Zymomonas mobilis subsp. pomaceae ATCC 29192: one gene and its partner. The protein of the gene in region 1 binds, or shares a complex with, the protein of each later gene. Links are inferred from orthologs where the notes say so. Each region holds a gene or a part of one and is shown on either strand. Other genes may lie near its edges. The genes, in order: tsaE and tsaD.

Region 1 (3,181 bases):
AGAAAATTGGCTTTTATCAGACGGGTCCCATCTTCGTGTTATAACGCAACCGACGCCAGATGGTGGTTTGTTACTGATTTTTGAAGATCGAACGGAACAGGTCCGTTTGACTTCCGCCCATGATATTATGCTTCGTGTCAGAACAGCAAGTTTTGATAAATTATTTGAAGCGATTAGTGTCTTTTCATCGGATGGGCGGCTTAATCTGTGGAACACCCGTTTTACCGATGTTTGGCAAATTGATGAAAAGCTTTTATCTCTTCATCCGCGCGTTGATGAACTTGCTAAGCTTATAAGTGCGCGTCTGACAGATAAAAATCAGCCTATAAAAATCAGCGAAGCTATCCGCATGACGACGGTTGAACGCCAGTCTAATCATGGCCATTTATCTTTTGCCGATGGGCAATATTTTAACTTTTCGACCGTTCCTCTTCCTGATGGTAATGTTCTATTTACTATGCTGGATGTAACAGATAGTTGGCATATAGAACGCGCCTTGCGTGATCGGAATGAAGCGTTAGAAGCCGCCGATCGCCTTAAGACCGATTTCGTTGCCAATATGAGTTATGAATTAAGAACGCCCTTAACTTCCATCAGCGGTTTTGCCGAAATGTTAGCGCAAGGCTACTGTGGCGATCTTTCTAAGACAGCGACAGATTATGTTACCGCCATCTTGGATGCAGTCGCTCGTCTCAGCGCCTTAATCGATGATATTTTAGATCTGACCCTCTTGGAATCGGGTAATCTAGAATTAAACCAGCAAAACTTAATTTTAAAACCTCTGTTAGCTAATTTGGGAAAAGAGGTCTCAGAACGGGCTTCTGAATTAGGTGTCACCCTTGAAATTGTTATTGATGATAATCTAGGCGAAATTGAAAGCGACCCTAAACGTTTGCAGCGAACGATTACCCATATGCTTTTAATAGCTTTGGCAAGAAATCCCCGCGGTGGAACAGTTATTTTTAAAGCATCGGGAGAGGCTGAAAAAGTGACGATAATGATTATCGACGAAGGGGATGTTTTTTATATGCCGAATAAAGAAGACGTTTTTGCCTCTGGGGATCAGGATATAGGTATAAAGCTTTCTGACCATTTTTCTGCCTATGGGCAAGCCGTCCATGATGGAAGAGGCAGCGCTGCCATTGCAATTCCCCTTATAAGACGCTTTATCGCCTTACATGGTGGCACCATTAGAATTGATTCTACTGAGAATCAGAAAACACATTTTATTATTACGTTGCCACGCCACGTGCCTGTTTTGTAAAAAATCGGTAGCATTTTTATCGGATAAATGAGGATATGATCGAACAGGAAATAATTTTGAAAGATGCTGTTGAGACAGAACAGGTTGGACATTATCTCGGGCAACAATTGAAAATCGGTGATGTTATTACCCTATCAGGCGATTTAGGATCTGGGAAAACCAGTCTAGCCCGAGGTGTATTGGCTGAATTAGGTTTGGAAGAAGAAGCCCCTTCTCCCAGTTTTGCTTTGATGATTGCCTATGAACCGCCGGAAATCATCCTACCTGTAGCCCATGTTGATTTATACCGTTTGGATAATGCAGCAGATATTCGAGAATTAGGGCTCGATGAGTTTGGTATGGAGGGCATCTTGCTTATTGAATGGCCGGAAAGGTTAGGAGATACGCTCGAACACTTATGGCCCCAAAGTTTACGGTTACATTTCGATATTCTGGAAAATAATATGCGCCGCCTGACATGGCAGGCCCCCCATGACTGGGAAAAAAGATGGCCACCTTTATAATTTAAATGAAATGATTTTCTGATTATCGCCCCTTTGCTAGAAGCCTGACAGTTTCATAGAGCAGGGGCAGGAGTGAAATAATGAATAATTCTTCAATGTCGGTCGTGAACGAAGCACAAAACCCACAGACTTTAATTAAAACAGCGATCATTTTGGCGGCAGGTTTTGGTAAACGGATGCGTCCCTTGACCGCGACCCGCCCTAAACCTTTGGTTGAAGTCGGCGGAAAGCCATTGATTGATCATGCGTTATCCCATTTAAAAGAAAGCGGGATTAAACATGTTATCGTCAATACGCATTATATGAGTGATCAACTAGAAGCCCATCTTGCGCATTCTGCTAAAGATTTTGATCTCCAGATTTCACGTGAAAAAGAACAACCTCTCGAAACGGGCGGCGGCATAAAACAAGCTTTACCGCTTGTGAAAGAGGATTTATTTCTAGTCATAAGTAGTGATAATTTCTGGTTAGACGGCACAGCCAACTCCATCGATCTTCTGACTCGTCATTGGGATGATAATCTGATGGATGCTTTATTATTACTTGTGCCGCTTTCTCATGCCTGTTGCTATTCCGGACAGGGGGATTTTCACATGAATGGTACAGGGCAGATTAAATCACGGGTAGAAGGTCGTGTAGCGCCTTTCGTATTCAGTGGTATTCAACTTATGTCCAAACGTTTTTTAGACAATACACCAGATGGCCCTTTTCGCAGTAAACTTATCCGTGATCAGGCTATTGCGCGTGGTCGGCTCTATGGTCTTGTCCATGATGGTGTTTGGTTTGACGTCAGTACGCCAAAGGCAGTCAAGATAACGGACAATATCTTGAGACGTGGTTAATCAATCATGGCGGATATATCCCGAATTTTTACGATTCCCTTTCATCAGGCTTTTGCAGATTCTCTGGTAGCGGGTCTTATCGACCGTTATAAACCGATGGAATTAGCACGTGGCTTGATCTTGTTACCCAACAATCGTTCAGTACGGGCGATTACCGAAGCCTTTGTCCGCCGATCTTCTTCCGGTTTACTCTTGCCGCGGATGGTGCCTGTGGGTGATCCGTTTTTAGATGAGCGTTTGGGTGCATTTTTAGATCCTGTTGACCTTACTGATCCGTTTCCTCCGGCGATTACACCCTTAGATCGGCATTTCCGCCTGACCCGTCTTGTTAAAAAAGCAATGAAGCAGCAGGGGAAAGAGATTTCTCCTTCTGAATCCCATCGCTTGGCTGAAGACTTAGGCTTGACCTTAGATCAATTGATTGCCGCAGAAATTGATCCCGCAGCTTTATCCACCTTGATTGATCCTTTGGCCGAAGAAGAGTTAGCAAAGCACTGGCAGTCATCTTTAAATTTATTAGAATGTATTATTACCGACTGGCCTCAAGAACTGGCTAATACTGGTCAAATTGA
Region 2 (3,321 bases), 1.2 Mb from region 1 along the record:
TCTCCCCTGATTAAGGCGCAAATCGCTGAAATAAGGGGCATCTCTACTTTGAGTCGGGCGGCAAGCCGCTCTAAAACAGGTGCTGTAAAAACACCTTCTGTGGTTACAGCTTTAATTTTTTGTTGTTCTTCAAAACTGTATCCCTGTCCTAATTTTTTACCGAATGTAAAATTGCGAGACAAATCAGAAGAACAGGTCAAAACCAAATCCCCCAAACCTGATAGGCCTGTCAGAGTTTCTTGTTTTGCCCCTAAGGCTATCCCAAGCCGAGTCATCTCGGCGAAACCACGGCTAATAATAGCGGCACGGGCATTATGGCCCAGTTCTGCGCCCGCAACTACCCCGCAGGCTATCGCTAATACATTCTTGATAGCACCGCCAACGTCAGCGCCAATGACGTCACATGACGCATAGGGCCTGAAGGTTGGGATTGCTAAACGCTCCATTAAACCATACCGAATCGAGGCTTCTTTTGCGGCTAAAGTAACCGCTGTCGGTAGATTACGCGCTACTTCACTGGCAAAAGTAGGGCCCGATAACAAACCGATAGGTCTATTGGGGAAAATTTCTGCCGCTAACTGTGACATTAATAGCCCTGAATGCGCTTCAATTCCTTTCGCACACAGAATTAAAGGGCGATCATCGTCAGGTAATAAATTCAGTACAGAACGCATTTTCTGTGCTGGAATAGCCACTAAAAAAGCCGAAACATTTTTGAGATCTTCAAGTTTATCGGTCGCATGAAGCGATTTTGGTAAGGAAATATCGGGTAAATAATCGGGATTTATGTGTCTTTCATTGATAGCACAGACAACATTGTGGCGTCTTCCCCATAAGGTTGCAGGTCCATTATGGCTTGCTACCATTGCCAAAGCCGTTCCCCATGCGCCCGTACCAAGGATACCGATATGAGGAAATATTTTGGCTTCTTCTCGTTTTTTTTCAGAAGACATTTTACGCTTTTACTCCAGCACCACGAGCTTTTTCTGCATAAGGATCCAAAGGCCAACGGGCTTTTGCTGGAATATCCAGACCGTCTATCATTCCTAAACGAAAGCGTTCAAGACCGGCCCATGCAATCATAGCGCCATTATCCGTGCATAACCAAGGCGGGGGGGCGACAAGCGGTAAATGATGCTCTTCTGCTAATTTTATAAGCGCTGGTCTAATCGCTGTATTCGCCGCCATACCTCCCGCAATGACAAACGCATTAACCGAGATGCCTTCACCTTCGATTTTTTTGAGTGCTTTTTGGCTACGATTAACGAGACAATCGATAACAGCCTGCTGAAAAGAGGCCGCTATATCAGCGCGTTTATATTGACCGGATTGATGTGCACGTAAGACAGCCGTTTTCAAACCTGCAAAAGAAAAATGAGGCTCCTGACTATGAATCAAAGGACGAGGTAAGGGTACTGCATGGGGATCGCCTTTAAGCGCTTCCTGTTCAACAGCTGGCCCACCCGGAAACCCAAGCCCTAAAATTTTGGCAGTTTTGTCAAAGGCTTCCCCACCCGCATCATCAATAGTTGTCGCGAGGCGACGATAGACACCCACATTTTGCACTAACAAAATTTGACAATGACCACCAGAAATCAGCAACAGGAGATAGGGAAAATTGAGTGATTGGTTTGCTAATCTAGGCGTTAAAGCGTGACCTTCAAGATGATTTACGGCGATTAAAGGTTTGTTACAAGCCAGCGATAGCGCTTTTCCCGTTACTAACCCCACCATCACACCACCGATAAGACCCGGGCCTGCAGTAGCAGCAATCGCATCTATATCTGTCAGATTTTTATCTGATTCGTTTAAAACCTTTCTTATAAGGGGCTCCAGGCGTTCAACATGGGCCCGCGCTGCAATTTCAGGAACGACGCCGCCATAAGGGCGATGCAATATTTCTTGGGTTGCCAAATGATGGGAAATAATATTACCATTATTATCAACCAAAGCGACTGCTGTTTCGTCGCAACTCGACTCAAGACCTAAAACTAATGCCATAGGGGGCTTTTCTGCCATCATAAGGGACGGTAGAGCAACTATCATGCAATTTCCTTTTCGTCTCGGATCTCGTGGTTCTCCTTTGGCTCTTATTCAAGCCCGAATAGTGGCGACTGCTTTATGCAGTGCACATGGCTGGTCAGAGGAAGCTGTTATTATCGTGCCTATTCGTACATCGGGCGATAAAAACCGTCATCAGGCTTTAGCCGATATAGGGGGCAAATCGCTTTGGACGAAGGAACTGGATACGGCTTTGACCGCGGGTGAGATTGATGCTGCGGTTCATTCGATGAAAGATGTCGAAACCTTTCGACCTGATCATATTTCAATTGCCGCGATGCTTGCCCGAGCCGATGTTCACGATCGACTGATCGGTGCGCCTTCTCTTGAAACCCTACCCTTAGGGGCTTGTGTCGGTACGGCTTCGCCTAGACGTGCGGCACAGATTAGACATCGTCGTTCTGATATTCAGATAAAATTATTAAGAGGCAATGTTGCGACCCGCCTCCAAAAGCTTGAAGATAAAGCCTTCGATGCCACCCTTCTAGCCGCTGCCGGTCTGATCCGACTCGGAAAAGGTGATATTGGTTACACGATTCCTTTAAGTGAAATGCTGCCTGCTGCTGGGCAAGGCGCTATTGGTATAGAAGCTTTGGCCAATTCGGCGGCATGGTCGATAATAGCTGCTATAGATCATCAGCCCACCCATAGGGCTGTGGATACCGAAAGACAATTACTGATGCGACTTAATGCGGATTGTCATTCACCGATTGCCGCTTTTGCTGAAGTAAAAGAAAATGGGATTCGTTTGCGAGCTTGTCTTTATACAGCCGATGGTCAGCTTTCGACTGCTATTGATAAATTTATTCTTCAGCCCTCTGATGCTTTTGATGTCGGGACCTTACTGTTAAATCAGGCGCCTCCTGAATTAAAATCGTTATTTAAGGTTGATGTTTCCTTTACGGGATAAGGTTCTGCCTTAGCGTCCATTTTAAGATTTATTTTTATGCCATTTACAAGGATAGATACGGATTATCAGGCATCTTCCCGCCATTTGTTGATTCTACGTCCGGAACCGGGTGCTAGTAGAACCGCAAAACAGGCGATTGCTGCTGGATGGCGTGTGACTAAAACACCTTTAGCGGAGGCCATTCCCCTTTCATGGGCATTACCCTCTCCGGCTTCTTATGAAGCTGTCATGGTCACGAGTGCTCAAGCTATTTATCATGGCGGCGCTGAATTACAAAAATTAGTCAATTATCCGCTTTACGCCGTAGGCAAAACGACGGCGCAAGCGGCTGTTGATGCCGGATTTTCTCA

What was found.
Region 2: the proteins of tsaE (region 1) and tsaD are in contact, whole or in part, in a crystal structure (PDB 6N9A), measured with the Thermotoga maritima proteins. The link is inferred for Zymomonas mobilis subsp. pomaceae ATCC 29192 from one-to-one orthologs. Residues at the interface, in WP_004082108.1 of Thermotoga maritima: Leu37, Gly38, Lys46, Lys57, Val59, Lys60, Ser61, Thr63, Phe64, Thr65, Leu66, Met67, Val69, Pro71, Tyr82, Arg83, Leu84, Asp86, Asp88, Phe89, Asp93, Ile128, Asp130, Glu131, Arg134; in WP_004082750.1 of Thermotoga maritima: Cys10, Asp11, Arg49, His50, Leu82, Gly84, Gly135, Gly136, Glu154, Thr155, Leu156, Asp157, Asp158, Ser159, Glu162, Asp165, Lys166, Arg169, Leu170, Tyr175, Lys213, Thr214, Leu217, Tyr218, Gln221, Arg222, Asn324.

The regions. Positions count from the first base shown.
Region 1 is NC_015709.1:215,596-218,776, forward strand. What follows is about bases 180-3,033. They hold tsaE (tRNA (adenosine(37)-N6)-threonylcarbamoyltransferase complex ATPase subunit type 1 TsaE), read left to right. Parts: upstream 180-1,299; coding sequence 1,300-1,767; downstream 1,768-3,033. Other genes in these bases: ZYMOP_RS00965 (sensor histidine kinase), read left to right, coding at 180-1,264; ZYMOP_RS00975 (nucleotidyltransferase family protein), read left to right, coding at 1,848-2,609; addB (double-strand break repair protein AddB), read left to right, coding at 2,616-3,033. Outside these bases: more of ZYMOP_RS00965, read left to right, coding at 1-179; more of addB, read left to right, coding at 3,034-3,181. UniProt on the Escherichia coli protein: Required for the formation of a threonylcarbamoyl group on adenosine at position 37 (t(6)A37) in tRNAs that read codons beginning with adenine.
Region 2 is NC_015709.1:1,426,201-1,429,521, forward strand. What follows is about bases 1-2,994. They hold tsaD (tRNA (adenosine(37)-N6)-threonylcarbamoyltransferase complex transferase subunit TsaD), read right to left. Parts: upstream 2,047-2,994; coding sequence 955-2,046; downstream 1-954. Other genes in these bases: ZYMOP_RS06245 (NAD(P)H-dependent glycerol-3-phosphate dehydrogenase), read right to left, coding at 1-953; hemC (hydroxymethylbilane synthase), read left to right, coding at 2,045-2,971. In the rest of the region: ZYMOP_RS06260 (uroporphyrinogen-III synthase), read left to right, coding at 3,008-3,321.